Regions from separate parts of the Citrobacter sp. FDAARGOS_156 genome, predicted to be linked through region 3. Evidence: predicted binding sites of a transcription regulator. Region 3 holds the regulator's gene; each other region holds the start of a gene.
What was found. The regulator CRP, encoded in region 3, controls carbon source genes, mostly activating them, when cyclic AMP is high. The targets are predictions, from matches to a motif close to ATGTGANNNNNNTCACAT.
Positions count from the first base shown of each region.

Region 1 (10,900 bases), 1.3 Mb from region 3:
GCTTCAGGCGTCAGTGGATGGTTACCAAACAAGGTGTCCGCCAGCGCTGGTTGCAACGCCAGGCCCACAGCGACACCTACAGAACATAGCCATTTCATGTTGATTCTCTCTTAATTTCTACCCGACGAGGCAGCGAAAATATAACAAAAACCGCAGCTTGCCGTAAGCCTAAACGGGAGTGGGGAAGAAAGCTAAGGATATTCTCTGAATTTTCAAAACCAGCATGAATCAGTGGGATACAACACAGAGACAATGCGAATGAGAAAGCGTATTGTCATACATAGCGCTATGCTTGTTCCTGATATTGAGTCCCACCACAAGGAGTGGAGAATGTCTTCCATTACAACAATTGATAATAAAGCGTTTCTGACTGAATTGACCCGACTGGTCGGCCATTCACACCTGCTCACCGAACCGGCCAAAACTGCCCGTTATCGTAAAGGCTTCCGCTCGGGCCAGGGCGATGCGCTCGCCGTCGTATTCCCTGGCTCGCTATTAGAGCTGTGGCGTGTCCTCAACGCCTGCGTCTCGGCTGACAAAATAATCCTGATGCAAGCCGCCAATACCGGTCTGACCGAAGGCTCTACGCCTAGCGGCAATGATTACGATCGCGACATCGTTATCATCAGCACTCTGCGCCTCGATAAGCTGCACGTCATCGGCAACGGTGAACAGGTGCTGGCTTATCCCGGTACGACACTTTATTCGCTGGAAAAGGCGCTCAAACCTTTTGGCCGTGAGCCACATTCTGTGATCGGCTCTTCCTGTATTGGCGCTTCGGTAATTGGCGGCATTTGCAACAACTCCGGCGGATCGCTGGTGCAACGTGGTCCGGCATACACAGAAATGTCGCTCTTTGCACGCATTGACGAACAAGGTAAATTGCAGCTGGTCAACCATCTGGGTATCGAGCTGGGTCAGACTCCGGAGCAGATCCTGAGCAAACTTGATGACGAGCGGATCAAAGATGATGATGTCCAGCACGATGGGCGTCATGCACACGATCACGATTACATCACCCGCGTCAGAGATATTGAGGCCGATACGCCGGCACGCTATAACGCAGACCCTGAGCGTTTGTTTGAATCTTCTGGTTGCGCCGGAAAGCTTGCGGTGTTCGCCGTGCGCCTGGATACCTTTGAGGCTGAGAAAAACCAGCAGGTATTTTATATCGGTACCAACCAGCCAGAAGTGCTGACAGAAATCCGTCGTCATATTCTGGCCAAATTTGAACATCTGCCGGTCGCGGGTGAATATATGCACCGCGATATCTATGACATCGCCGAAACCTATGGCAAAGATACGTTTCTGATGATCGACAAACTCGGCACTGACAAAATGCCGTTTTTCTTTACGCTGAAAGGCCGCACCGATGCGATGCTGGAAAAAGTGAAAATTTTCCGCCCGCACTTTACCGACCGGGCGATGCAGAAGTTTGGCCATTTATTCCCCAGCCATTTACCGGCACGGATGAAAAGCTGGCGTGATAAATACGAACATCACCTGCTGTTAAAAATGGCCGGTGGCGGTGTAGCTGAAGCACAAAGCTGGCTGACTGAGTTTTTCAAAACTGCCGAAGGTGATTTCTTTGCCTGTACGCCGGAAGAAGGTAGCAAGGCATTTTTGCACCGCTTCGCAGCGGCGGGCGCGGCCATTCGATATCAGGCCGTCCATGCGGATGAAGTGGAAGATATTCTGGCGCTGGATATTGCGCTGCGTCGTAACGATACCGAATGGTATGAGCACCTGCCGCCGGAAATAGACAGCAAACTGGTGCACAAACTCTATTACGGCCACTTTATGTGCTATGTCTTCCATCAGGATTACATCGTGAAGAAAGGTGTGGATGCTCACGAACTGAAAGAGCAAATGCTAGTGTTACTGCGTGAGCGCGGGGCACAATATCCTGCAGAACATAACGTGGGGCATCTGTATAAAGCACCTGAAACATTGACGCGTTTTTATCGCGAAAACGACCCGACCAACAGTATGAATCCGGGTATTGGCAAAACCAGTAAGCAGAAGTACTGGAAAGAATCGTAGGCCCGATAAGCGTAAGCGCCATCGGGCACGTTGCCGGGGGCGCTTCGCTTGCCCGGCCTACGGTTTAATCGTTTTGCGCGGTTTGCTCACCTGTCGCTGAACCCGCTGCCGCCATCTGTGCGGCTTTTTGCTTTTTATAGCTCAGCGCCGCGGCCGGAACAGGCATCACCTTGCCGGTTTCGATCCAGGTGCGTAAACGACTGGCATCAGCAAAGTGGGTATATTTGCCAAAGGCATCCATGACCACCAGCGCTACCGGCTTGTTATTAATAACCGTACGCATCACCAGGCAGTGACCAGCGGCATTAGTAAACCCAGTTTTGGTGAGCTGAATGTTCCAGTTATCACGGTACACCAGATGGTTGGTGTTACGGAACGGTAACGTATAAGCCGGATTAGCAAAGGTCGCCATGTCTTCACGCGTCGTACTCAACTGACCAATCAGCGGATACTGCTTGCTGGCAATCAGCAGTTTAGTTAAATCACGCGCCGTCGAGACGTTATGAATCGATAACCCGGTCGGTTCCACAAAGCGCGTCTGGGTCATTCCCAACGACTTCGCCTTCGCATTCATCGCCTTGATAAATGCGTTATAACCGCCCGGATAGTGGTGCGCCAGGCTTGCCGCTGCGCGGTTTTCTGAGGACATCAGCGCCAGTAGCAGCATATTCTTACGACTGATCTCACTGTTCAGACGCACACGAGAGTAGATGCCTTTCATTTCCGGCGTCTGGCTGATGTCAACTTTCAGTTTTTCATCCAGCGGCAGTCGTGCATCAAGCACCACCATCGCCGTCATTAATTTGGTAATCGATGCAATCGGACGCACGAGGTCCGGGTGGTTCGAATAGATAACTTTGTTGGTATTCAGATCAACAATCATCGCACTACCGGAAGCAATCTCAGGTTGAGATGCCGCTGCAGTAGTCGCCGTTTTCGCTACGGCTTGGGGTGCAAAAGGAACAGCCAGCACCAGGGCAAGACTTAATAATGAAACTCGGAATTTCAGCATGATGAGGTTTCTGATAATGGTTCACGCACGTCACAACGCACACCGCCTGAAATAAGGATTATCTCAGGCTAGCTCTGGCATCATAGCGATCCGGCAGGTTTGCCGCTACAGAAGAATCATCTCGAAATGCTGCGTTGCTGACTTTTACGCCAACAACGCAGCACAGACAGGTTGTACGCCTAGAACAATCGGTACCCGTAACCCCACAGGATCACCGTAATCGCCAGCAGAACCTCCAGCACCAGCACGCCAATCGCCAGCGTTGAACTGGAAAAGCTCAGCCCTTCTTCTTTAGTGATATTCAGGAACGTTGGAATACCGAGATAGAGTAAATAGCCGGTGTAAAACAGCGCGATGGTTCCCACGAGCGCACACAGCCAGACCAGCGGATACAGCGCCACCAGCCCGCTTAAAAACAGCGGCGTGGCAACATATCCGGCAAAGACCATACAATGCGCCAGCGACGGGCGTCGCGAGTAATTACGCGCCATCCACCAGATAACTCTGCCCATGATGGCCACACCCGCCAGCATCACGCCGTAAAACAGAATTGCCATCGCAAATCCGGTAAACAGGGATAACTTCAGTATATTGCCGTCGCCAAAATTCCAGCCAATTTGCGTGGTGCCAATAAACGCACAAATCACCGGGATTGCCGCCATCAGCAATACATGGTGGGTATAGTGATGCGAAACACTTTCGTTTTCGCTGTTGATCACGTGCATTTCACGATCGGGATGGGAAAACAGCCCCCAGACATGGTTCATACCGCCCCCTTCTTGTCAGCTCCGGACCTCAACACTTCAAGTATAATTCAGCTTTTGATTATTTTATGTACACATGAAAAATACCGATACGCTGAGTTGCTGCTTTTCCGGCATGAACTATTCACTGGGTGTATGCTATGGAACGTGGAGGTCATACAACGTATGGATATAACGCATTATGTTGAGCAATACGGCTATGCGGCGCTGATTATTGGCAGCCTTGCCGAAGGCGAAACCATTACCTTGCTAGGCGGTGTTGCTGCGCATCAGGGAATTCTTAAATTTCCGCTGGTGGTACTCTCCGTCGCGTTGGGTGGGATGATTGGCGATCAGTTACTCTTCTTACTTGGGCGTCGTTTTGGCGGCAAAATCTTACGTCGTTTCTCGCGTCATCGGGCAAAAATCCACTACGCGCAGAAGATGATCCAACGGCGTCCCTACCTGTTTGTGGTCGGCACGCGCTTTATGTACGGTTTTCGCGTCATTGGCCCGTTGCTGATTGGGGCCAGCCACCTGCCACCGAAGATTTTCATCCCACTGAATATCCTGGGGGCGTTTGTCTGGGCATTGCTGTTTACCACGCTCGGCTATGTGGGCGGTGAAGTGATTGCCCCATGGTTGCATAGCCTCGACCAGCATATTAAACATGGGGTGTGGTTGGTTCTGGTTATCGGCGTTGTAGTGGCTGCCCGCTGGTGGATGAAACGGCGAAGTAAACGCAAAGAACACGCAAATTGACCCGACAGAGGCTTCTGCCGGGTCAGACTATCAGGAGGCGCGGTAACCGCCGCCCAGTGCGCTGGTCAGCTGTATAGAAGCATCCAGCCACTGTCCCTGCAGAACCAGACCATTAAGCTGTTCGCGTAATGCCGGAATTTTGGCCTCGCTAACCCGGGAACCTGCAATGATACCGGCGCTATATCGTGCCTGCGCAAGCCCCACGACGCGCTGTGCGTCATGTTCAATTTGCTGCTGATGCTGGTTCTTCTGCGCCAGCGTTTCTACCTGTGATGCCGCACGCGCCACGTCATTCACCGCATCGACCACTGCCTTGTTGTAATTTGCCACCGTCAGGTTACTCTGCGCTTTCGTGATATCGAGATTCGCATTCAGTCTGCCGCTATCAAAAATAGGCAGCGTCAGTCCAGCCGTCACGCCCATCTGCTGTGCGGAATGGCGGAATAAATCGCTCAGATGCAGCGCATCCTGCTGTAAAAACGCCATCAGGTTAACGTCCGGATAGAATGCCGCTTTTGCCGCATCAATGCTGCTCAGCGATGACTCGATGTACCAATGCGCGGCCTGTAAATCAGGGCGGCGGGCCAGCAGCGAATAACCAAGCTGTGACGGTAGCTGGCTTTCTACCGCCGGCAGCGTCGTTGCTTTAAGCTTCATGACGGAAGATTGCGAGTTGGTCAGTGCGCTCAGCCGCGCCTCTATCACCTTCATTTTGCCGCTGACATCGTTCAGCTGCTGCTCCGTTTTACTGGAATCGATATCCGTTTCAACACCTTCGACAGAAGAGGTAATCCCGTTTTGATACAGTTGACGATCGACGGTGATGACGTTCTGTTGCTCGGTTTTAATCTGCGTCAGCACGGTTTTAAGCGCCGCCTGTGTCTGCCACTCCCAGTACAAACGCGATACGCCGCTCGCCAGTAGCTGGCGAGTTTGCTCACGTTCAGCCTCACGCGCTTTCACCTCGCCAATACGCGCCGCCACTTCAGCCCGGTTTTTACCCCACAGATCCAGGTTCCAGCCTGCGGTTAAGCCAAAGGTTCCATTGGTGTACCACGGCCCGGTCGTGCCTGCAGCAGGATCGGTAATGGCAAACGGTCCCATTAAACCTTCTGCCGACATTCTTTGACGTTCAACGTCTGCGGAAAAATCAACTTCTGGACCATCCTGCGCCTTAACCGCTTTAGCCTGCGCTTCTGCCAGTTGAATGCGCTGTTCTGCTACCTGCATGTCTGGAGAATTCTTCAGGGTGCTGTCAATCAACGCATTCAGCTGTGGATCGTGATACGCCTTCCACCATTGGCTGTCCGGCCAACCATTTTTTAATGCCGCGGGCAACGCGGAGTCAACGTTCACAGCGGGCGTCTGCTGTGACAGCGATTGACGATTGTCATGCATAGGCGCACAACCGACCATCAAAATAAGCAGCGGCAAACATGCCGTTGCAACAAGAACAGAGTTACGATTCATGGGAATATACAGGTAAGAAAAGATGCACAGAGAGTACGACTTACCGCATTCTCTTTTTTAGTTACGCGTGGCAATACATCTTTTGAAATAAAATCACATAATAAAGAAACATATACATGGCAAATGGTTCTGTCAAAATAATTCCAATAAATTATAAATGGAGGCGTAATGTCACAAAATATCTATGATGACCCGACATTCTTTGCCGGATATGCCACGCTGGTTCGTTCAGTAAAGGGACTCGACGGCGCACCAGAGTGGCCAACAATACAAGCCATATTCCCTCCCCTACAGGGAAAAAATATTCTTGATTTAGCTCACTGGCACTGCATTATTTGCACGATATAGAACGATTATTGCAAACCATTTACCAATCATTAATACCGTGCGGAATGCTGGTTTTTTCCGCTGAACATCCTATTTATACCGCGCCGCTCAGCCAGGGGGGGATTAAAGATAAAACCAGGTTTGGATGAATGGGGTCCATCGGTTGAACAAATTGCCGCCATCCGGCAATAAATCAGGCAACACTTGTGATGGCCTGAATCGCGCGTGCAATATCCGGTGAATTATTCAAAGCCCGAATTTCCTGAAACAGTTCTGTCGCTTCAACATATTCTTTACGAAGATAGCCCAGCCACTGTTTGATACGCGCCACATGATACAGCCCGGTATCACCTTGTTTTTCCAGTCGGGTATATTTTTGCAGTAACGTCACGACTTCAGGCCATGGCATACGCGGTTCATTATATTTCACCACGCGACTCAAATTCGGGATATTAAGCGCACCGCGCCCGATCATGACGGCATCGCATCCGCTGATGGCCATACAGTCCTGTGCGCTTTGCCAGTCCCAGATCTCACCATTCGCGATAACCGGGATATTGAGACGCTGGCGAATCTCGCCAATGGCCTGCCAGTTAATGTACTCGGCCTTATAGCCCTGTTCTTTGGTTCGACCGTGTACCACCAACTCGCTGGCACCGGCCTGCTGGACGGCATCAGCAATTTCGAATTGCCTGTCACTGCTGTCCCAGCCCAGACGCACTTTTACCGTCACCGGTAAATGGGCCGGAACCGCATCACGCATGGCCTTAGCGCCACGGTAAATCAGCTCAGGGTCCTTCAGTAACGTTGCGCCGCCGCCGCTGCCATTCACCAGTTTCGACGGGCATCCACAATTTAGATCGACGCCATACGAACCCAGCTCAACCGCGCGGGCTGCATTTTCTGCCAGCCACTGCGGATACTGCCCCAGCAGTTGTATACGCACCGGCGTACCGGATGTCGTGCGGCTGGCGTTAAGAAGTTCAGGGCAAATGCGGTGAAAGACTTTTACCGGCAGTAGTTGATCTACCACGCGAACAAATTCGGTGATACAGAGATCATAATCATTTACTTCAGTCAGCAGCTCGCGCACCAGTGAGTCGAGCACGCCTTCCATCGGCGCCAGTAAAACACGCATATTGTTACCCGCAAAAAAGAGAGGCGCTATGGTAACGTCTCTATGCAGGAGATTAAAGCGTCTCAGCGCCGGGCACAGATTTGGTTATGCTGATTGGGGGTATTGCCTGATGTTCCTGATATCTATTTCCACTATGCTTAGAATTCATGATGTGATCGGTAGCACGTTTTAAAGTTTAATTGTATGATGAATCAGTCTCGTCAAGGGTTTCAATTATGAGCAAGTCACTGAACATTATCTGGCAATATTTACGCGCATTCGTCCTCATTTATGCCTGCCTCTACGCAGGTATTTTTCTTGCATCACTGCTGCCTATAACGATTCCAGGCAGCATTATCGGCATGCTGATTCTGTTTGTATTACTGGCATTACAGATCTTACCAGCAAAATGGGTAAACCCAGGGTGCTACGTACTGATTCGTTACATGGCCCTGCTGTTTGTCCCGATTGGCGTGGGGATCATGCAGTACTTTGACTTGCTACGCGCACAATTTGGTCCGGTCGTGGTGTCCTGCACCATCAGTACACTGGTCGTATTCCTGGTAGTGAGCTGGAGCTCGCACATTGTTCACGGCGAACGCAAAATCGTTGGCCAAAAAGGGTCTAAACAATGATGTCGTATATCTGGTGGTCGTTACCCCTCACCCTGGCGGTATTTTTTGCTGCACGTAAGCTGGCAGCGCGATTTAAAATGCCGCTATTGAACCCGTTGCTGGTCGCCATGGTGGTGATTATTCCCTTTCTGATGCTGACCGGTATCCCCTACGATCACTACTTCAAAGGCAGCGAGGTGCTGAACGATTTACTGCAACCTGCTGTCGTCGCGCTAGCCTATCCGTTATATGAGCAGCTGCACCAAATCCGTGCCCGCTGGAAATCCATTATCGCAATCTGTTTTGCCGGGAGCGTTGTGGCGATGGTAACAGGTACAACAATCGCTTTGTTGATGGGCGCATCACCGCAAATTGCCGCGTCTATTATGCCTAAATCGGTAACCACGCCTATCGCTATGGCTGTGGGTGGCAGTATTGGCGGCATTCCAGCTATCAGCGCCGTATGCGTTATTTTTGTCGGTATCCTCGGCGCCGTATTTGGCCATACCCTGCTTAATGCGATGCGTATTCGCACCAAGGCCGCTCGTGGGCTGGCCATGGGCACCGCTTCGCACGCCCTGGGCACAGCTCGTTGTGCGGAACTGGACTACCAGGAAGGCGCGTTTAGCTCACTGGCGCTGGTGATTTGCGGGATTATTACCTCATTGGTTGCCCCATTCCTGTTCCCGGTTATCCTGGCAGTGGTTGGCTAATCTGCATTTTTAAGCTGTTTATTTGCGATGCGTTGCACATTTTTCATTTAAGTTTCATTAGTTGCATAAACAATGAGATTTGGATCACATATAAAGCCCTATCAGGCCCGTAAACTACGGTTCCATTACATTGTTATGAGGCAACGCCATGCATCCACGTTTTCAAACTGCTTTTGCCCAACTCGCGGATAACTTGCAATCAGTCCTGGCCCCTATTCTGGCGGATGTACATTTCCCCGCCATGCTGACGGCTGAGCAGGTTTCATTGCTGAAACGCGAATCGGGACTGGACGAAGACGCGCTGGCATTCGCTCTGCTGCCTTTAGCTGCGGCCTGCGCGCGTACTCCGCTGTCCAACTTCAACGTTGGCGCAATCTCACGAGGTATCAGCGGAACCTGGTATTTCGGTGGGAATATGGAGTTTCTTGGTGCCACAATGCAGCAAACCGTTCACGCCGAGCAGAGCGCCATCAGCCATGCCTGGTTACGTGGTGAAAAAGGACTCGCTGCGATTACCGTCAACTACACCCCTTGCGGGCACTGCCGTCAGTTTATGAATGAGCTGAACAGCGGACTGGATTTACGTATTCACCTGCCTGGGCGTGAACCACACGCACTACGCGACTATCTGCCGGACGCTTTTGGCCCAAAAGATCTCGACATCAAAACGCTGTTGATGGATGACCAAGATCACGGCTTCGCGCTGCAAGGCGATGCGCTGACCCAGGCGGCGATTGCCGCCGCCAACAGATGCCACATGCCGTACAGCAAATCCCCGAGCGGCGTGGCGCTGGAGTGTAAGGATGGTCAAATTTTCAGCGGCAGTTATGCTGAAAACGCCGCCTTCAACCCAACGCTGCCACCGTTGCAGGGTGCATTAAACCTGCTGAGTCTGAACGGTTACGACTATCCGGACATTCAACGTGCGGTGCTGGCAGAAAAAGCGGATGCGGCGCTTATCCAGTGGGACGCGACATCTGCCACGCTGAATGCGCTGGGCTGCGACAATATCGAGCGCGTACTACTCGGTTAATGGTTTCAATAACGCCAGTTCGTAGGCTGGATAAGGTGTTTACACCGCCATCCGGCAATACGCAGAATGCCTAAAATCCCCTCAATCAGACTGCTGTTTCTTGCGCTCCGCCGTTGGGTACAGTAGCCTGATTGAAATTCCATCCAAATAACGAGTTTTCTGCATGTTAAAGCGCGTGTTTTACAGCCTGTTAGTCCTGGTAGGCTTGCTGCTGTTGACTGTGCTTGGACTCGACAGATGGATGAGCTGGAAGACGGCCCCCTACATCTATGACGAATTACAGGATCTCCCCTACCGTCAGGTTGGCGTTGTCCTCGGCACGGCAAAATACTACCGTACCGGCGTCATCAATCAGTATTATCGCTACCGAATTCAGGGCGCATTAAATGCGTATAACAGCGGCAAAGTAAACTATCTGCTACTTAGCGGCGACAACGCGCAGCAAAGCTATAACGAACCGATGACGATGCGTAAAGACTTGATTGCCGCGGGCGTCGATCCCGCTGACATCGTGCTTGATTACGCAGGCTTCCGTACGCTTGATTCGATTGTACGCACCCGCAAAGTATTCGATACCAACGATTTCATCATCATTACCCAGCGATTCCACTGTGAGCGAGCGTTGTTTATTGCGCTACATATGGGGATTCAGGCCCAGTGTTATGCGGTACCTTCGCCAAAAGATATGCTTACCGTGCGGGTGCGCGAATTCGGTGCTCGCTTTGGTGCGCTGGCCGATCTCTACCTTTTTAAACGCGAGCCACGTTTTTTAGGTCCGCTGGTGCCCATCCCGACCATGCATCAGGTACCTGACGATGCTCAGGGATATCCGGCAGTCACTGCAGAACAATTACTCGAATTACAAAAGAAACAAGGAAAATAAGCATGGATGTACAAACTCTCTTCGTCGTATTGGCCTTTCTGCTCATTCCCCTCTTTTGTTTCCGTGAAGCCTGGAAAGGCTGGCGTACTGGCGCGGTAGATAAAATTAAGAAGAATGCGCGTGAGCCGGTTTATGCCTACCGGAATGAAGCCCCATTACAGTTCTGGTCTTATGTATTAGTTT
Region 1 is NZ_CP014030.2:3,224,836-3,235,735, forward strand. Features, by position in the region: gene bglX (beta-glucosidase BglX) at 1-98, opposite strand, end outside; gene dld (D-lactate dehydrogenase) at 331-2,043, shown strand; gene pbpG (D-alanyl-D-alanine endopeptidase) at 2,108-3,055, opposite strand; gene AL515_RS15915 (Yip1 family protein) at 3,235-3,822, opposite strand; gene AL515_RS15920 (DedA family protein) at 3,985-4,560, shown strand; gene mdtQ (multidrug resistance outer membrane protein MdtQ) at 4,591-6,030, opposite strand; partial or broken gene AL515_RS15930 (SAM-dependent methyltransferase) at 6,199-6,476, shown strand; gene dusC (tRNA dihydrouridine(16) synthase DusC) at 6,551-7,495, opposite strand; gene AL515_RS15940 (CidA/LrgA family protein) at 7,711-8,109, shown strand; gene AL515_RS15945 (CidB/LrgB family autolysis modulator) at 8,106-8,801, shown strand; gene cdd (cytidine deaminase) at 8,950-9,834, shown strand; gene sanA (outer membrane permeability protein SanA) at 9,998-10,717, shown strand; gene AL515_RS15960 (DUF2542 family protein) at 10,720-10,900, shown strand, end outside.
Region 1: the regulator CRP is predicted to act here: its motif matches at 8,874-8,891, upstream of cdd (cytidine deaminase).

Region 2 (10,900 bases), 2.0 Mb from region 3:
CCGCGTTACGGCCGTGGTCCGGTTGGCGGCAACTACTATGCCGGGACCTCGTCTATCTCCGCAAACGTACCATTCGGCGCGGCAACGATGGCAACGCCGGATGGCCGTAAAGCGCATACTCCGCTGGCAGAAGGCGCCAGCCCGGCCTCCGGTACGGACCATCTCGGTCCAACGGCGGTAATTGGCTCTGTAGGTAAACTGCCTACCGGCTCAATCCTCGGCGGCGTACTGTTAAACCAGAAGCTGAACCCGGCTACGCTGGAAAATGAGTCTGATAAACAGAAGCTGATGATTCTGCTGCGTACCTTCTTTGAAGAGCACAAAGGCTGGCATATTCAGTACAACATCGTTTCTCGTGAAACGCTGCTGGAAGCCAAAAAACACCCGGATCAGTACCGTGACCTGGTGGTGCGTGTCGCGGGTTATTCCGCCTTCTTCACCGCGCTGTCTCCGGATGCGCAGGACGATATCATCGCGCGCACTGAACATATGCTGTAACCCCCTCCCGCCCGGTGGCACTGTGCTTACCGGGCCTACATACTCTCCCTTTAGCCGGGTAAGGCGAAGCTGCCACCCGGCCTTTTACTTTCATTCGAAATTAAATTTGTGCTACAGGTCACATTGTTATTAGAATGTTTCTGGTTGCAGTTATAAGCCAGGAGCATATATGACCATCAACGTTATCGTCACCGATATGGACGGAACGTTTCTCGACGACGCCAAGCAATACGATCGCGAACGCTTTATGGCGCAGTACCAGGAACTGAAAAAAAGAGACATTGAATTTGTCGTGGCCAGCGGCAATCAGTACTACCAGCTTATCTCCTTCTTCCCCGAGCTGAAAAATGAGATCTCCTTTGTTGCCGAAAATGGAGCATTGGTATTCGAACATGGTAAGCAACTGTTTCACGGCGAGCTGACCCGCCACGAATCCCGCATTGTCATTGGCGAACTGCTCAAAGATAAGCAGCTCAACTTTGTGGCCTGTGGACTGCAAAGCGCCTACGTGAGCGAAAATGCCCCAGAGTCCTTTGTCGCGTTGATGGCAAAACACTACCATCGCCTGAAACCCGTAAAGGATTACCAGGATATCGACGATGTGCTGTTCAAGTTCTCGCTGAATTTACCTGACCAACAGATCCCATTAGTTATCGATCACCTTCATTCTGCTCTCGACGGCATTATGAAGCCCGTCACCAGCGGCTTTGGGTTTATCGACCTGATCATTCCCGGCTTACATAAAGCCAACGGGATCAGCCGTCTGTTAAAACGCTGGAACCTGTCACCACAAAACGTGGTCGCCATTGGCGACAGCGGCAACGACGCGGAAATGTTGAAAATGGCGCACTACTCTTTCGCCATGGCTAATGCAGCCGAGAACATCAAATTTATTGCCCGCTATCAGACCGACGATAATAACCATCAAGGCGCGCTGAACGTGATTCAGGCGGTGCTGGATAACACTTCGCCTTTTAACGCCTGATCCTGCCAACCGGAGTACCTGCTCCGGTTCTCACCGTTTTTGCATTCCGTGCACACCATCAAGTTTTTAAACTTGCATTAACTTATTTTTAACTTATATTGCACTTGTAAGTTAGATTAGTTTCAAATGAAAGTTATGCGAGGTGGTTATGGCTTTTACTTTTACCAGCGACACATTGCCCGCCGATCACAAAGCGGCAATCCGTCAGATGAAACAGCAACTGCGGGTACAGCTTGGGGATGTTCAGTTGGTCTTCAATCAGCTGAGCGATGCCATTGCCACCCGCGTGGCGGAAATCAACGCCCTCAAAGCGCAAGGCTCCCCGGTATGGCCGGTGTTGTCCTATACGGATATCAAAGCGGGTCGCGTGAGTGCAGAGCAGCGTGAAGAAATTAAGCGTCGCGGATGCGCGGTCATTAAGGGGCATTTCCCCCGCGAACAGGCGCTGGCATGGGATCAGTCGATGCTCGATTACCTGGATCGCAACCATTTTGATGACGTCTACAAAGGGCCGGGCGATAACTTCTTCGGCACCCTGAGCGCATCGCGACCTGAAATCTACCCCATTTACTGGTCCCAGGCGCAGATGCAGGCCCGCCAGAGTGAAGAAATGGCCAATGCACAGTCGTTCCTCAATCATCTTTGGACATTTTCAAGCGAAGGTAAACAATGGTTTAACCCGGATGTCAGCGTTATCTACCCTGACCGTATACGCCGCCGTCCGCCGGGAACCACATCCAAAGGGTTGGGCGCGCATACGGATTCCGGCGCGCTGGAACGCTGGCTGCTGCCTGCGTATCAGCGGGTATTTGCTCATGTTTTCAATGGTAAACTGGACGATTACGATCCGTGGCAGGCAGCGCATCGCACCGAAGTAGAAGAGTACACGGTGGATAACACCACCAAATGTTCAGTGTTCCGTACCTTCCAGGGTTGGACAGCACTGTCCGATATGCTGCCAGGTCAGGGATTGTTGCACGTGGTCCCTATTCCAGAAGCGATGGCATATGTGCTGTTACGCCCATTGCTTGACGATGTGCCGGAAGATGAACTGTGCGGCGTCGCGCCCGGCAGAGTCCTGCCGATTTCCGCGCAATGGCATCCGCTGCTGATTGAAGCGCTAACCAGCATTCCACAGCTGGAAGCCGGAGACTCAGTGTGGTGGCATTGTGATGTCATTCACGCCGTCGCGCCGGTAGAAAATCAACAGGGTTGGGGCAACGTGATGTACATCCCTGCCGCACCGATGTGCGAAAAGAATCTGGCCTACGCTCACAAAGTGAAAGCCGCGCTGGAAAAAGGCGCGTCGCCGGGTGATTTCCCGCGCGAGGATTATGAAACGAACTGGGAAGGACGCTTCACGCTGGAGGATTTGAATATCCACGGTAAACGCGCGCTAGGGATGGAATAATCCTTCCCCTTTCATCGCTTTTAAAATAGTCCGGTTTTCTTCATTATATGATAAAAACCGGGTATTTTTTTATTCTACTGAAATTGCTGCCAGTTTCCATTTATCCTTTTCTTTGAGCATAGTAACGTTAATCTCGCCAGACTCTCCGTTTTTAAACTCTACGCTTCCAGACAAAGAACCAACATCATTTACTACATTGAAACTATCGAAACTGTATTCACTAATATCATCAAAATGAACAGACTCGGTTACAAGCTTAAAATCCTCGCTGTTCATTTTTCTTTGCAAAGAAGAAGAGCTTGCCTGATAAGCCTGAATATATTTTCCATCACGGAGCAAATCTATCTCTGTTCGCGCAGCATCCTTCAAATCACCCATCGTGGAAAAAAGGAAAGTGCCAAGGCCGATAAAAATAATCAGTGCGGCAATCACCGCTCCCGCAATAACAAATTTCCTTTTCTTCTTGTCTGCTAACAGACCACGAACCTGCCATCCCGCATCACGAACAATATCAAAAATAGGATCGGTAATTTCCGTTGATACAAATTTATAGCCATCAATTTTACCGAAGCTACCATCTTCTTTTTTACCCCAGGATCCCCCAGCAGAAAACTCAAGGCGTTTCCCTATTTGGACAGATTTGCTTAATCTGAACCCACCCAAATCTGCATCCCACTCCACATCGGTCGTTTTTTCACGATAAGTAATTTGCTTTTTGCTTTCATTGAAAAACAGTCTTAACTCATATTGTTTTTGCAATCCGTATTGACTGAAATAATCTATCCACTCAGCATCTTCGATATTCCAGGATGCAACAATATCATCACCATCTTCACGTAAAATGAAAGGATGCTCGTTGCTGTTGTTTAAATTTAGTAAGTTTAATTTAAGATTGGCTAAAGAGAGTGGTTCCATCTGACTCATTTTCTTTCCTTGCGTAGGTCGTTATGGAAAGTATCTTAGCCACAATTGTGGCTAAGATTAATCAGTAGAACTTTTTTTCAGAAAAGTGCGGGGAGAGAGACTTATTCGACGCCTTTACTCCGCAGGTAATCTTCGTAGTTGCCGGTGAAGTCGATCACGCGTTCCGGCGTAATTTCAATCACGCGGGTTGCCAGGGAACTGACGAACTCACGGTCGTGAGAAACAAAGATCAGCGTGCCCTGGTACATTTCCAGCGCCATGTTCAGCGACTCGATAGATTCCATATCCAGGTGGTTGGTTGGTTCATCCATCACCAGAATATTCGGTTTCTGCATCATCAGCTTACCGAACAGCATGCGTCCTTTTTCACCACCGGAGAGCACTTTTGCAGGCTTCTTGATATCGTCCTGGCTGAACAGCAGACGACCGAGGAAGCTGCGCACAACCTGCTCATCATCGCCTTCTTGTTTCCACTGGCTCATCCATTCGAAAACGGTCAGATCGTTTTCAAACTCGTATTCGTGATCCTGCGCGTAGTAACCAACCTGGGCGTTTTCAGACCACTTAACGGTACCGTTGTCCGGCTGCAAATCGCCAACCAACGTTTTCAGCATGGTGGATTTACCCACGCCGTTGGCACCAATGATGGCAACCTTCTCCCCCACTTCCAGCAGCAGGTTGAAGTTTTTAAACAGCGGGCCTTCATCAAAACCTTTCGCCAGCGCTTCCACTTCCAGCGCGTTACGGAACAGTTTCTTATCCTGCTCGAAACGGATGAACGGGTTCTGACGGCTGGAGGCTTTCACTTCATCGAGCTTGATCTTATCAATCTGGCGCGCACGAGAGGTCGCCTGACGAGATTTAGATGCGTTGGCGCTAAAGCGGCTGACGAAGGATTGCAGATCGGCAATCTGTGCTTTCTTCTTGGCGTTATCGGCCAGCAGACGTTCACGCGCCTGGGTTGCCGCCGTCATGTATTCGTCGTAGTTACCCGGATAAACACGCAGTTCGCCGTAGTCCAGATCCGCCATGTGCGTGCAGACCATGTTCAGGAAGTGACGATCGTGCGAAATGATGATCATGGTGCTGTCACGCTCGTTCAGCGTCTGCTCCAGCCAGCGGATGGTGTCGATATCCAGGTTGTTGGTTGGTTCGTCGAGCAGCAGAATGTCCGGGTTAGAGAACAGCGCCTGTGCCAGAAGCACACGCAGTTTCCAGCCGGGCGCGACTTCGCTCATCGGGCCGTAATGCTGCTCTACCGGAATACCGACGCCCAGCAGCAGTTCACCCGCACGCGCTTCCGCAGAGTAGCCGTCCATTTCGCCGTACTGAACTTCAAGGTCAGCCACTTTATAGCCGTCTTCTTCGCTCATCTCGGCCAGAGCGTAGATACGGTCGCGCTCCTGCTTCACTTCCCACAGTTCAGCGTGCCCCATAATTACTGTGTCGAGAACAGTGAACTCTTCAAAGGCGAATTGATCCTGACGCAGCTTACCGATGCGCTCATTCGGATCGAGGGAAACGTTGCCCAGCGTCGGTTCGAGGTCGCCGCCGAGAATTTTCATAAAGGTGGATTTACCGCTACCGTTCGCGCCAATCAGGCCGTAACGATTGCCGCCGCCAAATTTGACGGAAATATTTTCAAACAGCGGCTTACTGCCGAACTGCATAGTGACGTTGCTGGAAACTAACACTGGCGTATCCTGAAAGAGAAAGAAATATGTGACAAACCGCTTATTATGCCATAACTCTGCAATAAGATCGCGCCGTTCATGCAGCACAGATAAAGTGAAAGCAAAAGGAAAAAAATGTGATTTAGTACACATCCGAATTCCTTGTTGCTCAGAATGCACATATAATGCCTGCCCAACACTACATAAATCTCAACCCACTAGCCTGCCTGGCACTGAATCTCGCATACATGAACATGAATATGAAATTAACAACGCTTTTCGCGGCGGCACTCGCAATAGTTGGTTTTTGTAACACCGCTTCTGCCGTCACGTACCCGCTGCCTACCGATGGCAGCCGTTTGATTGGCCAGAACCAGGTCATCACGATTCCTGAAGGCAACACCCAACCGCTGGAATATTTTGCGGCGGAGTATCAGATGGGTCTGTCTAACATGCTGGAAGCTAACCCGGGCGTGGATACCTTCCTGCCGAAAGGCGGCACAGTGCTGAACATTCCTCAGCAGTTGATCCTGCCGGATACCGTGCATGAAGGTATTGTGATTAACAGCGCCGAAATGCGTCTGTACTACTACCCGAAAGGTACTAACACCGTCATCGTTCTGCCTATCGGTATCGGCCAGTTAGGTAAAGACACCCCTATCAACTGGACCACCAAAGTTGAACGTAAGAAAGCGGGTCCAACCTGGACGCCAACCGCGAAAATGCATGCGGAATACCGCGCTGCGGGCGAACCGCTGCCAGCAGTTGTTCCGGCAGGTCCGGATAACCCGATGGGTCTGTACGCGCTGTATATCGGTCGCCTGTACGCCATCCACGGCACCAATGCTAACTTCGGCGTCGGCTTACGCGTCAGCCACGGCTGCGTGCGTCTGCGTAACGATGACATCAAGTTCCTGTTTGAAAATGTGCCGGTCGGTACTCGCGTCCAGTTTATCGATGAGCCGGTAAAAGCCACTACCGAACCAGACGGCAGCCGTTACATCGAGGTACATAACCCGCTGTCTACGACTGAAGCACAGTTTGAAGGCGGGGAAATCGTACCAATTACGCTGAATAAGAGCATTACCAGCATCACCGGTCAGTCTGACGTCGATCAGGCCGTCGTTGAGCAGGCGGTACAGAACCGTTCTGGTATGCCGGTTCGTCTGAACTAATCGGCTATACATGCCCGATGGCGCTACGCTTATCGGGCCTACCAGCACTGTAGGCCGGATTAGGCGCCAGCCGCCATCCGGCACACCACATCAATTACATCATCAACAGCAAGCCATATCCCACCAGCGCCGCCCATATCAGCATCGGCACCGAATACAGATGAAAACGCCACCAGATGCGTCGGTCATTTGCCATGCGTAAAGCAATCAGATTCGCCAGCGACCCCGGCAACAGGCCAAACCCTCCGATATTAACTGCCCAGGCCAACAATAGCGTCGGCGGAACATAGTTGAGCAACAAAATCGTGCTGGGAACGTTACTGATAAACTGCGACAAGCCGATTGCCGTCAACCACAGCCCCGGTGCTGAAAGCGTGCCAATCTGACTGGTTATTCCGTGTAACACCGGCAACTGCGTCAGCAAATGCACATCAATAAACATCGCCATAAACACTAACAGCAACGTCCAGTCAACGCTGAGGATCACACGGCGAGCCAGCACCATGAACCCCGCGGCGACGATCGCCAGGCCCCACAGCTCTTGTTTTAACTCCAGTGCCGCCAGGAAGATGATATACAACGCCAGACAGCTCCACACCAGACGCGGTTGCCAGTCAGGTGCGGACGTACCGGTGTGATAATGCAATGCTTTATTCGGGAAACTGAACCAGCACAGCACCACCAGCGTCAGCATCATGGCCCCCGCAAGCGGCGCCATTTGCCAGGTAAATGCGGCAAATGACAAGCCAGACCGCCCCCACATCAGAATGTTTTGCGGGTTACCTATTGGCGTGAGCAACGATCCGGCGTTAACCGCCAGCGCTTCAAAGATAATCAGGCGATTCACCGGAATAGCGCACAATTTTTTCAGGGTGATCGTCAGCGGAACAACAATAAACAGCGCCACATCATTGGTCAGAAACGTCGACAGCAGCGCCGCCGCCAGCACCATAAATATCGCCAACTGGCGTTCTGTGTTGAAGCGGCGAGTCATCTTGCGCCCTAACACATCAAAATAGCCGCTGAGCTCCACGCCTTTGGTCAGTAACATCAGGCCGCTAAGCGTAATAATCGTGTGCCAGTCAATAGCCCCCGGCCACAGCCGGGGCGCAAATGGCGTGAAAAGGCTCAGTGCAACCCCAACAATGATTAACAGTTGGAAAAAGCGATCGCGCTGTAAGGCGCGTAGCAAAGGGAAACTCATTCAGAGTCTGTTCCTTGCTGTTGCGTAAACCGGCTAAAAGCCTCCAGTGTTTCCTTACTGACGTGATGCTCCATTCCTTCCGCATCGCGACGGGCAATTTCCGGGCTGATACCTAACATCAACAGGAAATTCTCCACAATCTGATGACGCTCCCGACTCTCCTGAGCTAATCGCTCACCTTCTGCGGTTAAAAACACGCCCCGCCAGGGGATCATTTCAATCAACCCAACGGAGGCAAGGCGTTTAAGCATTTTGGCAACCGTCGGCTGGGAAACCCCAAGCCGCGCGGCCATATCTACCTGGCGTGCTTCACCCACCTCGATAATGAGATCGGAAATCAGCTCTACGTAGTCATCAATCAGCTCACGGCGATGCGCCTCCCGGACCTGACGAAATCCTTCAACGTGTTCTTCGACATTCACCAATTGCGTCACTTTTTTTGTTGTTGGCATACCTGCGCGACGACTCATTCTGCTTCCTCGTTACTGTGACGCGTTAACGGCATCTGATTAGAGAACGCTCATTGTAAACCAGAGTTGCGTGGGCACAAAAAATTAACGTTTTAGCAATAGCTATATAATATAGCCTGTGCTATATCTGTATATAATAAAGACATCCCTCAAGGACTGATGGGATCGTGAAGTCAGGAGGTTTATATGAATGAATTTAAGAGGTGTATACGCGTGTTTAGCCACTCTCCCTTTAAAGTACGGTTGATGCTGATCTCTATGCTGTGTGACATGATTAACGGCAAACCAGAGCAGGATAAATCCTCAGCAAAATAATGCGGCGTCGCGGTACGCCGCTTCATTTCTTTGCCGTAACCTGATTACGGTGATAGGTTTCGTCCGAATAACCCTTCTTTTTGTCTGTTTTGCAGTTGCCCTCTCAAAACAATTTCTTTGTAGTAGTTGACCTTCTCTTGCACACACTCTATCTTTTCGCAGCCCTGCATATATTGCGGCTCGCGGATGCGGACCCATTCCCTCTTCTCGCTCTCTCAGGCAGGCATGACCCTTTGCGCCAGGGGTAGCACATGGCGTTTTTGTAACAGTGGCATATGAATTTAACCCTCAAAGATTCAATCATTGCTCGCAGCCGGGCGATTAGTCCGTGGACTGGCTTTTACTTTTTACAGTCTTTGCTGATCAACCTCGCGCTGGGCTACCCACTAAGCCTTCTTTATAGCGTTGCCTTTACCTGTGTATTGATGCTGTTGTGGCGTACTGCGCCGCGCGCGCAAAAAGCACTGATTGGCGTCTGTTCGTTGATTGCGGCAATGTATTTTCCGTTTGGCCAGGCTTACGGCTCGCCAAACTTTAATACGTTGTTAGCGCTGCACTCGACCAACATGGAAGAGTCAACCGAAATCCTGACCATCTTCCCCTGGTACAACTACCTGGTTGGCGTGTTTATTTTTGCGCTCGGCGTTATCGCCGTACGGCGTAAAAAAGACGAGCAGAAACGTCGCTGGAACAAGTACGACAGCCTGTGCTTGCTGTTCAGCATCGTTGCATTCTTTGTTACTCCGGTACAAAACCTGGCATGGGGCGGCGTTTTCAAGTTAAAAGATACCGGTTACCCGGTTTTCCGCTTTGCCAAGGACGTTATCGTCAATAACAACGAAGTGCTTGATGAGCAAGAGCGTATGGCGAAGCTGTCGAGCGTCAAAGACAGCTGGACAGTCACCGCCGTGAAGCCGAAGTATCACACCTATGTTGTGGTGATCGGTGAAAGCGCCCGTCGTGATGCGTTAGGCGCGTTTGGCGGTCACTGGGATAACACGCCGTTTTCCAGCACCGTTAATGGCTACATTTTTGCTGATTACATTGCCGCCAGTGGTTCTACGCAAAAATCGCTCGGCTTAACGCTAAATCGGGTCGTCGATAATAAGCCTCAGTTCCAGGATAACTTTGTCACGCTGGCCAACCGCGCTGGGTTCCAGACGTGGTGGTTTTCCAATCAGGGGCAGATCGGTGAATACGATACGGCAATCGCCAGCATTGCGAAGCGAGCAGATGAAGTTCAGTTCCTGAAAAACGGTGATTTCGAAGCGGACAAAAACACCCGTGACGAAGCGCTGTTGAAAATGACCGCCCAGGTGCTGGCCACCGAACGCACCCAGCCGCAACTGATTGTGCTGCATTTAATGGGTTCTCACCCGCAGGCCTGCGACCGTACACAAGGAAAATATGAGACTTTCGTCCAGTCCAAGGAGACCTCCTGTTACCTGTACACCATGACGCAGACGGATGACCTACTGCGCCAGCTTTACGAGCAGTTGCGTAACAGCGGCAGTAGCTTCTCGATGGTCTATTTCTCCGATCATGGCCTCGCCTTTAAAGAGCGCGGAAAAGAGGTGCAGTACCTGGCGCATGACGACCAGTTCCAACAGAACTTCCAGGTGCCCTTTATGGTACTGTCCAGCGATGATAAAGCGCATCGGGTGATTAAGGCCCGTCGATCCGCCAATGATTTCCTGAGTTTTTTCTCACAGTGGACGGGGATCAGCGCGAAGGAAATTATCAACAGCTACCGCTTTATCTCTGAGAAAAAAGCCGGGCCAGTGTATATCACCAACTTTAAATTGCAGAAGGTGGACTACAACCATTTGGGCACTGATATCTTCGAGACCAAATCTCGTTAACAGCTCATAATTGCAGGCAAAAAAAATCCGCCCCTGGAGGCGGATTTTTTATATCACCGAAGTGATTAGAAGCGGTAACCAACACCCGCGATCCAGGTACCTACGTCAACGCTACGAATACGGCTCTGCTCGTAAGAGAAGTCCAGAGCAACGTTTTCGATCGGGTTGAACTGCACACCGGCACCGTAAGAGAAACCGTAGTCGCTGGTGTCGTGTTTGTCAGCAGGCGTTGCTGCATCCTGGAATTTACCGTAGCCAACACCTACAACACCGTAGACGCTTGCCCAGTCATTCAGACGGTAAGCCGGACCTGCAGTGATGCCGTAGTATTGGGTTTTGTTGTAATCGCCAAACGAGTCGGTACGATCTTTTTCAGTGTAAGT
Region 2 is NZ_CP014030.2:1,871,881-1,882,780, reverse strand. Features, by position in the region: gene AL515_RS09140 (glycyl radical protein) at 1-498, shown strand, start outside; gene AL515_RS09135 (Cof-type HAD-IIB family hydrolase) at 668-1,483, shown strand; gene AL515_RS09130 (DUF1479 domain-containing protein) at 1,632-2,894, shown strand; gene AL515_RS09125 (hypothetical protein) at 2,964-3,818, opposite strand; gene AL515_RS09120 (ABC-F family ATPase) at 3,920-5,512, opposite strand; gene ldtB (L,D-transpeptidase) at 5,746-6,666, shown strand; gene AL515_RS09110 (anion transporter) at 6,761-7,870, opposite strand; gene mntR (manganese-binding transcriptional regulator MntR) at 7,867-8,340, opposite strand; gene mntS (manganase accumulation protein MntS) at 8,527-8,655, shown strand; gene AL515_RS09095 (phosphoethanolamine transferase) at 8,931-10,517, shown strand; gene ompX (outer membrane protein OmpX) at 10,583-10,900, opposite strand, start outside.
Region 2: the regulator CRP is predicted to act here: its motif matches at 5,627-5,644, upstream of ldtB (L,D-transpeptidase).

Region 3 (10,900 bases):
ACACGCCGGAAGTGCTGGAAGGTATTCAGGCCAAACGCCAGGCGTTTGTTCAGCATTTGCAGAAAATTGACCAGCAGTTTGACATTTTCAGCGACATTCGCGGTATGGGACTGCTGATCGGCGCCGAACTGAAGCCGCAGTTTAAAGGCCGGGCGCGTGATTTCTTGTACGCCGCGGCGAATGAAGGCGTGATGGTACTGAATGCCGGGCCGGACGTGATGCGTTTTGCACCGTCGCTGGTGGTGGAGCAGGCTGATATTGATGAAGGGATGCAGCGCTTCGCGCAGGCCGTGGCGAAAGTGGTGGGTTGATGGATTGCCGGATGGCGCTACGCTGATCCGGCCTACGAATCACACCTTACCCCGTAGGCCGGATAAGGCGTTACGCCGCCATCCGGCAACTCTCTTAACCCTTCATATCCCGCAGTCGGCGGCTCAGCCAGATCCCATGGTGCGGTCGCTGACGCCATGCTACCGACGAAATGGTGTGCATGGTATTCAGATGCCCCAATATCCGCTGTAGGTGCTGCTCAAGGGTGCTTAAAGGCCCATGGGACAGCATCTCTGGCGCCTCGAGAATATTCACATCGCCGGAGCTTCCGGGGCCGTCATATTCCAGCCGCTGCTGGCAGCGTTGGATCGCAATTTCGCAGGATTCCAGATACCGCTGCGCCAAATCCGGCGTCAGCATCGTATGTTCCCTTGCCAGCGTAGTCATTGCGTTGATGTGTTCGACGATGAACTGGCTATGCGTAACCCACAGTTTCATGTCCGCCAGATAGTGCGAGTTGAACCTAGGCTCCTGCATCGCCTGGTTAAGTGAGTTGAACAGCGTGTTATGCGCCTGGTTGACCCGCATGCGTTGATACGCCAGCGGTGTGGCCTGGGGATCGTTGCTCAGGATCAGGCGAATAGCCTCCTGATCGGCTTCTAACGCATCGTGGGCGTTTTTACGCAGCAAACCGCTCTGCCACTGCGGCCACAGCCAGAGCATTCCGCCAAAGGCGATCAGGCAGCCAGTGACCGTATCGATAAACCGCGGCACGATAAACTGTTCCCCGTTCAGCGTCAGCAGTTGCAGGGTATATACCGCGGTGACCGTAAAGCCGACGGTAGCCCAGCCGTAGTTTTTGCGGATGGTCAGATAACTCACCAGGGTTATCAGCAGCATGCCTGCCAGCGTGTAACCTTCCTGAATATGAAAGTGCAGTGTGACGCCGGCGATCACCAGGCCGACTAGCGTCCCTACTGAACGGTGTAAAATACGTACCCGGGTCGCCCCATAGCCATTTTGCGTGACGAACAGGATTGTCATCAAAATCCAGTAGGGTTTTGGCAGGTGTAAGGCGCTGCCCATCAGGCTGGCAATGCTCAACATGACGCTGATGCGTCCGGCATTACGCAGCGCCGGGGATTTCAACGACAGATAGCTTTTCAGGGCAGGGATCAGCGGCAGCCGACGCTGCTTGTCAGCCATTAAATCCCGGGCATACAGTGGTCGCTGGGTGCGTAGCACACGGGCAATACGGCTGAAGTGCCAGTAGCAAAATTGACCCACCGGATTGTCCGGATGTTGGTTGGCGATTTTCTCCAGCGTGCCAATTTGTTTATCCATTGAAAAACGCGTCGGCAAACGGTGATACAAAATATCATCGGCCAGTACGCGAAGGCGTTCGGCGACGGTGCGCGCATTCCAGCGAATCACTTGTTCGGCGTGGCTACGTTCGACCAGCTTTTGCACCTCTTCCGGCTGGTGGAGGCTAACGGAAATATGTTCCTGTAAATCGAGCGCCTCCTGAAAGGCACGTAGCAGGCGCTTATAATCGTTGTTGCGATGCGCCGACAGCATATGCATTTGCTGATAGCACTGGGTAATTAAATCCACCGCTTTTTGCTGGCGCACCAGCAGGGGAGGAAGCGCTTTTTCGGGATCGGCATGCTGGGTCAGCATGCTGTACTTGGCCTCACAGTAATCGGCTAATTCGCGGTACAACAAACTGAGCGATTCACGCAGCGGCTGCTCGCGCCACATCCAGAACCAGAACCAGTTGAACAGGCCGTACCACAATGTGCCCAGCGCGTAGATTAGCAGCGGCTCCCAGACGGGCATGTTCCCGGCCAGGCTGAGCGTGAAAATTGCCGCGATAAGCGAGGCAGGTAGTAGTCGCGCATGCAGAGGGCCTAATTCTGCGGTTACACCAAGAATCAGCGTCAGGCCGGTGAGGATCAGCGGCAGCGGTATATCTTTTGCCAGCAGTAACTGCATGATCAGACTGCATCCGGCAAACAAAGACGCGCCAATCACTAAGCGTTTGAAAAAGCGCTTATGCGGGGTATCAAGACCGGCAATATTGCAGCAGGCAGGGACGAGGGAGAATAAGAGCCCCAGATGAAGCTGACCAATGATAAGGCCGACAGCCACAGGTAAACATAGCACCAGCGTCTGTCGTAGTGCGTAGTTGATCTCGGGGTGATAAATCAGTCTTCGCCACATCGGAGCAAACAAAAATGGCGCATTACTACGTAACACGCCATGTCGATGGGATTAACGCGTGCCGTAGACGACGATGGTCTTACCATGCGCGGAGATCAGATTCTGATCTTCCAGCATTTTCAGGATACGACCAACGGTTTCACGGGAACAGCCAACGATCTGGCCAATTTCCTGGCGGGTAATTTTAATCTGCATGCCGTCCGGGTGAGTCATTGCGTCAGGCTGTTTCGCCAGATTCAGCAGAGTCTGGGCGATACGACCAGTTACGTCGAGGAAGGCAAGGTTGCCTACTTTTTCAGACGTTACCTGCAGACGACGAGCCATCTGAGAAGACAGACGCATCAGAATATCTGGGTTGACCTGGATTAATTGGCGAAATTTTTTGTAGGAAATTTCAGCGACTTCACATGCGGTTTTGGCACGTACCCAGGCGCTACGTTCCTGGCCTTCTTCGAAGAGGCCTAATTCACCAATAAAATCGCCCTGATTCAGATAAGAGAGGATCATTTCTTTCCCTTCTTCATCTTTGATCAGCACTGCCACTGAGCCTTTAACGATGTAATACAACGTTTCCGCTTTTTCACCCTGGTGAATCAGCGTGCTCTTCGATGGGTACTTATGAATATGGCAATGAGACAAGAACCATTCGAGAGTCGGGTCTGTTTGCGGTTTGCCAAGCACCATGCGCGGTTATCCTCTGTTATAAGCTGTCTCCAGAGCCAAAAAACAACCTGTCTCTGGGTTTGCAAAAATGTGCTTCCCGCTACCTGGGAAGGGGGCTGTCAATACGTGCGACGGCCTGTAATGTGATGTCCTCTGCATACATGCAGTACGTCAATGTATTACTGTAGCATCCTGACTGTTTTAGCATAGCTTTCGCCGTGTGTCTCCTGGTGTCTCGCTTCAGCATGACGCAGGTCGCCTTCCATTGCGAGAATTGTTATGTACGCGTAATCTGTCAGGAAAATTGAAACATTGGAGTTACGAAATATGCAAGCGCGTGTAAAGTGGGTTGAGGGGTTAACCTTCCTCGGTGAGTCCGCCTCAGGCCACCAAATTTTGATGGACGGTAACTCTGGTGATAAAGCGCCGAGCCCGATGGAAATGGTCTTAATGGCTGCGGGCGGTTGCAGCGCAATTGATGTGGTGTCGATCCTGCAAAAGGGGCGTCAGGATGTGACCAACTGCGAAGTGAAGCTGACCTCCGAGCGTCGTGATGAAGCGCCGCGCCTGTTCACCCATATCAACCTGCATTTCATTGTAACGGGTAACGACCTGAAAGATGCGTCTGTGTCTCGCGCAGTTGACCTCTCGGCGGAGAAGTATTGTTCCGTAGCTCTGATGCTGGAAAAGGCGGTGAACATTACCCATTCTTATGAAGTCGTTGCCGCGTAATTGCTGATGCCGGATGGCGGCGTTGCCTTATCCGGCCTACAGGATGATGTTGAGTCGTAGGCCGGATAAGCGAAGCGCCATCCGGCGCTTTCCACATATCACTCTATCTTTTTACCTTCCATCAGTCGCTGGACCAGCGGTAGCATAATCAATTCCATCGCCAGACCCATCTTACCGCCCGGCACGACCAACGTATTGATATGCGAAATGAATGAGCCCTGCAGCATGGCCAGTAGCCAGGGATAATCGATGCCTTCCAGATTACGAAAATGAATCACGACAAAGCTTTCATCCAGTGACGGAATGCTCCTGGCGGCAAAGGGATTAGAGGTATCGACGGTCGGTACGCGTTGGAAGTTAATATGCGTGCGGGAAAACTGTGGGGTGATGTAATTGATGTAATCGTCCATTGAGCGCACCACCGAGTCCATTACCGCTTCACGTGAATGCCCGCGTTCGCTGGTATCGCGGGTCAGCTTCTGGATCCACTCCAGGTTTACGATCGGCACCACGCCAACCAGCAGATCGACATGCCGGGCCACGTTTTGCTGTGGGGTGACAACGCCACCGTGCAGTCCTTCATAGAACAGGACATCCGTCGGTTCAGGCAGCGGCTGCCAGGGCGTAAATGTCCCCGGAACCTGATTCCACGGTACGGCCTCATCGTAGGTGTGCAGATATTTACGCGACTGACCTTTGCCCGTCTGGCCGTATTCAATGAAGGTTTGCTCCAGCAGACCGAAGTCGTTAGCTTCGGGGCCGAAATAGCTGATATGCCGCCCGGCATCGCGTGCTTTGCGAATCGCCATGTCCATTTCCGGACGGGTATAGCGATGAAAACTGTCACCTTCCACCTCGGCGGCGCGCAGATTTAACTGCGCGAAAATTTTACGAAACGCAAGGCTGGTGGTGGTGGTCCCCGCGCCGCTGGATCCTGTTACCGCAATCACCGGATGTTTGGCAGACATAACAACTCCATGAAATGGTTGTAATTATAGTAAAGTCGGCCGGCGGCTACGGGTTACTCGTGAATCTGCTTCCTCGGCATAATGTTGACCGTTTCATGCAGTTCGGACCACACCAGCATGGCCTCACCTGATTGTAGTTGGCGTTTGACGTCGGCGACTTTTTGTTCGAGCGAGCGTTCATGTTCACCATAATCGGTGCCTTCGCGCAAGACAAAGCTTTCAATCAGATTGTCCAGCGCGTCCGGGGAGATGTCTTGCCAGGGGATGATCATGATGACGCCTCCAGATACGTTGTCAGCCAGTCCGGGATTCTGGATTCCAGCCACATCTCCGGATGGCGTATCGTACCGCCAATGAATCCGACATGGCCGCCGTGTTCGGTGAGTTGATATTCCACCTGTGAGGGCAGATTTTCCGGTTCAGGGATCACATGACTATCCATAAACGGATCGTCCTTGGCATGAATAATCAGCGTGGGTTTGGCTATCTGATTAAGCAGCGGCATGGCGCTACACTGACGGTAATAGTCTATCGCATCGGCGAAACCGTGAATTTTGGCGGTGATCAGATCGTCAAAATCGCGAATGCGACGCAGAGATTTCAACTGGGCCAGACTCACCGGCAGCGAGCCAGGATAAGCCTCAAGCTTACGCGAGGCATTGGCTTTCAACAGGTTAAGCAGGTAGCGCTGATAGACCTTGGAGAATCCTTTGTCCATATGGTAACTACAGGCTTCCAGCACGAAAGGCGCGGAGACGATAACCGCGGCATCAATGGGGATCGTGTTCCCTTCTTTTGCCAGCAGGCAGGCCAGCATGTTTCCACCGAGCGAATAGCCAACCGCAGCGGTGGGTACACGACCGAACTCACGCTCCAGCCAGTGTAAAAACCAGGTGCCGTCTTCTGTTTCACCGGAGTGATAAATTCGGTTCAGACGATTGGGTTCACCGCTGCAGCCGCGAAAATGCATCACCACGCCCAGCCAGCCGCGCTTTTGTGCTGCTTCAATCAGGCCATGTGCGTAGGGGCTGTTCAGACTACCTTCCAGACCGTGAAAAACCACCAGGCGCGGTTTGTGTTTCGCCTGTTGCGGATCTTCACTCCACGCAAGATCGACGAAATCACCGTCGGGCAATTCCAGACGCTGCCAGTGGGCATCGAACTTCACCTTGCGGCGAATTAAACGCGGCAGCATCGTCTGTAAATGACGGTTACTGATACCGCGCATCGGGCGGAATTCTCGCGAATCGTCGGTAGGTGGGGTCATTTCTGTGGACGTGATTTCAACCATAACACCAGAGCAATTAATAATCGGAAAGAATAACTATACCGTGCGCAGCGCGTGCGGGTTAGCCAATATGTGATTTTGTGCTTACTCGGCCAGCATCTGCTCAAGCTGCTCCTGCGCGTCCAGCCAGGCCATCTCACACTCTTCCAGCCCGGACTTCGCGCTTGCCTGTTGTTGCAGACATGCCGTGAGCTCAGCTTTACGGCTTTGGTCGTACAGTTCGCTGTCGCCGAGTTTCTCTTCCGCCTGTGCCAGCTGTGCGTGCAGTTTCTCCATCTCTTTTTCCAGACGAGTAATCTCTTTACGCAGCGGTTGCGTCAGGGTGCGCAGTTCCGCTTCGCGACGCTTCTGGTCTTTACGCGCCTGGGCGCTGTTAACGCTCTCTTTCGCCGGTTCGTCGCCCTGGCTTTCCTGTTTTTGCACATCGCTCAGCCACTGCTGATAATCCTCCAGATCGCCGTCAAACGGCTCGACTTTCTTGTCGTGTACCAGATAGAGGTCGTCGGTGGTGGAGCGAATCAGGTGACGGTCGTGCGAAACCACGACCAGCGCGCCTTCAAAATCGATCAGCGCTTCGGTCAGCGCCTGACGCATATCTAAATCCAGGTGGTTGGTCGGTTCATCGAGCAGCAGTAGGTTCGGGCGCTGCCAGACGATCAACGCCAGCACCAGACGCGCTTTTTCGCCACCGGAGAAGCGACGGGTTTCTTCGCTGACTTTATCGCCCTGGAAGCCGAATCCGCCGAGGTAGTCTCGCAGTTTCTGCTCAAGCTCCTGCGGCGCCATGCGCGCCAGGTGCTGGATAGGCGATTCATCGGCGCGTAAAAACTCCAGCTGGTGCTGAGCGAAGTAGCCCAGCTTGATGCCTTTCGCCAGGCCAATCTCGCCGCTGATGGGGGCCAGTTCGCCGGCCAGCAGCTTAATCAGCGTTGATTTACCCGCACCGTTGCGGCCTAACAGGCCGATGCGAGAACCCGGCACCAGATTCAGTTTGATAGAGTCGAGGATTGTGCGATCACCGTAGCCAGCACTCACTTTTTCCATTTTCAGCAGCGGATTAGGCAGGCTTTCAGGTTCACGGAAGCTGAAATGGAACGGGTTATCGACATGGGCTGGAGCGATAAGCTCCATACGCTCCAGCATTTTGATACGGCTCTGCGCCTGCTTTGCTTTGGTGGCTTTAGCACGGAAACGATCGATATAGCTTTGCAGATGCGCCACACGCTCCTGCTGGCTTTCGTACATGGCCTGTTGCTGCGCGAGGCGGGTCGCACGCTGGATTTCAAACGCGCTGTAGTTGCCGGTGTACTCGAACATGGTTTGTTGTTCGATATGGATAATTTTATCCACCACCGGATCGAGGAAGTCGCGGTCGTGGGAGATCAAAATCAGCGTGCCCTGATAGCTTTTCAGCCATCTTTCCAGCCAGATCACCGCGTCGAGATCGAGGTGGTTGGTCGGTTCATCGAGCAGCAGCAGGTCTGAACGGCAAATCAGCGCCTGTGCCAGGTTGAGACGCATACGCCAGCCACCGGAGAAGTCGCTGACCGGGCGCTCGAGCTGCTCGTTAGAGAAACCGAGGCCATGCAGCAGACTGGCGGCGCGTGAACGTACGGTCCAGGCGTCAATGGCATCCAGCTTTCCGTGTACGGTGGCAATGGCGTGCCCATCGTTACGTTCGTTGGCATCGTTTAACTGGGCTTCCAGTTGGCGATATTCGCGGTCGCCATCAATCACGTATTCCAGCGCAGGCTGTGGTAACGCAGGCGTTTCCTGATTCACCCATGCGAGCTGCCAGTTTCCCGGGAACGTAAATCCGCCGGCGTCAGCGCTTATTTCATTTTTCAGCAATGCCAGCAGGGTAGATTTACCGCAGCCATTTTTACCCACCAGGCCAACCTTCTGCCCGGGATTAATGGTGGCCGTGGCATTGTCCAGCAAGACGCGCACGCCGCGACGAATTTGTAACGATGAGAAAACAATCATAAGGCGCCGTATGTTCAGACTATGTTAATTTATCATTATGATAATGTAATGTGTGGGCCGTTTGCCGCACCGAGGCGCAATGGTAGCCCAAAACGCCGAAAATAGACAAAAGACAAAACCGGGAGGGGGATGATGTCCCAGCCAGCGAAAGTGTTGCTGCTGTATGCCCATCCGGAATCTCAGGACTCGGTCGCGAACCGGGTTCTGCTTAAACCGGCCATACAGCTCAGTAATGTTACCGTGCACGACCTATACGCGCACTATCCCGATTTTTTTATCGATATTTCTCACGAGCAGGAACTGCTGCGTGAGCATGATGTGATTGTTTTTCAACATCCGCTCTATACCTATAGCTGCCCGGCCCTGCTAAAGGAGTGGCTTGACCGCGTACTGAGCCGCGGGTTTGCCAGTGGCCCCGGAGGGAATCAACTGGCGGGAAAGTACTGGCGGAGTGTGATCACTACCGGCGAACCGGAAAGCGCCTACCGCTATGACGCGCTAAACCGCTATCCGATGAGTGATGTGCTGCGCCCTTTCGAGCTGACGGCAGGAATGTGCCGGATGCACTGGATGAGCCCCATCATCGTTTACTGGGCCAGACGGCAAACGAAGCAGGAGCTGGACAGCCATGCGAAAGCGTATGGTGACTGGCTGGCGAATCCGATCCCTGTGGGAGGCCGCTGATGGAAGGTTCTGATTTATTGACTGCGGGAGTGCTGTTCCTTTTCGCGGCGGTGGCTGCGGTGCCGTTGGCATCGCGGCTGGGTATTGGACCGGTGTTGGGTTATTTGCTGGCGGGGATCGCTATTGGCCCATGGGGACTTGGATTCATCAGCGATGTGGATGAAATTCTGCACTTCTCCGAGCTGGGCGTGGTCTTCCTGATGTTCATCATCGGGCTGGAACTTAACCCGGCCAAACTATGGCAATTGCGGCGTTCAATTTTTGGTGTCGGTGCCGCGCAGGTGTTACTTAGCGCGCTTGTCCTGGCAGGGTTATTGATGCTCACTGACTTTTCCTGGCAGGCGGCAGTGGTTGGCGGCATTGGTCTGGCGATGTCATCGACCGCAATGGCGTTACAGCTGATGCGGGAAAAAGGGATGAACCGCAGCGAATCCGGACAACTGGGCTTTTCGGTGCTGTTGTTCCAGGATCTGGCGGTGATCCCGGCGTTGGCGCTGGTTCCGCTGTTAGCAGGATCAGCCGATGAACATTTTGACTGGATCAAAGTGGGCATGAAAGTGTTGGCTTTTGCTGGCATGTTGATTGGCGGACGCTATCTGCTGCGTCCTGTATTTCGCTTTATTGCGGGGTCCGGCGTGCGGGAAGTGTTCACCGCTGCGACGCTGCTGTTGGTGCTGGGTTCTGCTTTATTTATGGATGCGCTGGGGCTGTCGATGGCGCTGGGAACGTTTATCGCTGGCGTGCTGCTGGCGGAAAGCGAATACCGACATGAACTGGAAACGGCGATTGATCCCTTTAAAGGGCTTTTGCTCGGGTTATTTTTCATCTCTGTGGGGATGTCACTTAACCTTGGCGTGCTTTATACCCATATTTTGTGGGTAGTGGCGAGCGTGATAGTACTGGTCATCGTGAAGACGCTGGTGCTCTATGTGTTGGCGCGGCTGAACGGTATGAGAAGCTCGGAGCGGATGCAATTTGCGGGGGTGCTAAGCCAGGGCGGAGAATTTGCCTTCGTGCTTTTTTCAACAGCATCTTCCCAGCGGCTGTTTCAGGGCGATCAAATGGCACTTTTGCTGGTAACTGTCACGCTGTCGATGATGACCACGCCACTGCTGATGAAGCTGATTGATAAATGGCTATCCCGCCAGTTTAACGGCCCGGATGAAGAAGATGAAAAACCCTGGGTGGAAGACGATAAGCCGCAGGTGATTGTGGTGGGGTTTGGGCGCTTTGGTCAGGTCATCGGTCGCCTGTTAATGGCCAATAAGATGCGTATTACCGTTCTGGAACGGGATATTAGTGCGGTGAATCTGATGCGTAAATATGGCTATAAAGTCTATTACGGCGATGCCACACAGGTGGAGCTTTTACGTTCCGCTGGCGCAGAGGCGGCGCAGTCTATTGTGATCACCTGCAATGAACCTGAAGACACGATGAAGCTGGTGGAATTGTGCCAACAACATTTTCCGCATTTGCATATTCTTGCGCGAGCGCGCGGACGTGTAGAGGCGCATGAGTTATTACAGGCAGGTGTCACGCAGTTTTCCCGTGAAACTTTCTCGAGCGCACTGGAACTGGGGCGCAAAGCGCTGGTGTCGTTGGGGATGCATCCGCATCAGGCGCAGCGTGCCCAGTTGCATTTTCGTCGACTCGATATGCACATGCTACGGGAATTGATCCCAATGCACACCGATACGGTGCAAATCTCTCGTGCCAGAGAGGCCCGACGCGAGCTGGAGGAGATTTTCCAGCGGGAGATGCAGAAAGAACGGCGCCAGCTGGATGGCTGGGATGAATTTGAGTAGAGGATAACCATGGCAATTCGTAAACGTTTTATTGCAGGCGCAAAATGTCCGTCCTGCCAGGCGCAGGATTCGCTGGCGATGTGGCGTGAAAATAATATCGATATTGTTGAGTGTGTTAAGTGCGGTCATCAGATGCGCGAGGCCGATAAACAGGCCCGCGAGCACGTTCGCAAAGAAGAGCAAGTGATCGGGATTTTTCATCCGGACTAGCGATATGCCGCAGCTTTTTTTAAGCTAGAGGGTACACGGGTGCAGAATTCCGCTACAATCTGCGCCACTAT
Region 3 is NZ_CP014030.2:4,566,848-4,577,747, reverse strand. Features, by position in the region: gene argD (bifunctional acetylornithine/succinyldiaminopimelate transaminase) at 1-311, shown strand, start outside; gene AL515_RS22700 (YccS/YhfK family putative transporter) at 406-2,493, opposite strand; gene crp (cAMP-activated global transcriptional regulator CRP) at 2,545-3,177, opposite strand; gene AL515_RS22690 (OsmC family protein) at 3,484-3,888, shown strand; gene AL515_RS22685 (phosphoribulokinase) at 3,987-4,856, opposite strand; gene AL515_RS22680 (YheU family protein) at 4,910-5,128, opposite strand; gene AL515_RS22675 (hydrolase) at 5,125-6,147, opposite strand; gene AL515_RS22670 (ABC transporter ATP-binding protein) at 6,229-8,130, opposite strand; gene kefG (glutathione-regulated potassium-efflux system ancillary protein KefG) at 8,263-8,814, shown strand; gene kefB (glutathione-regulated potassium-efflux system protein KefB) at 8,814-10,619, shown strand; gene AL515_RS22650 (YheV family putative zinc ribbon protein) at 10,629-10,829, shown strand.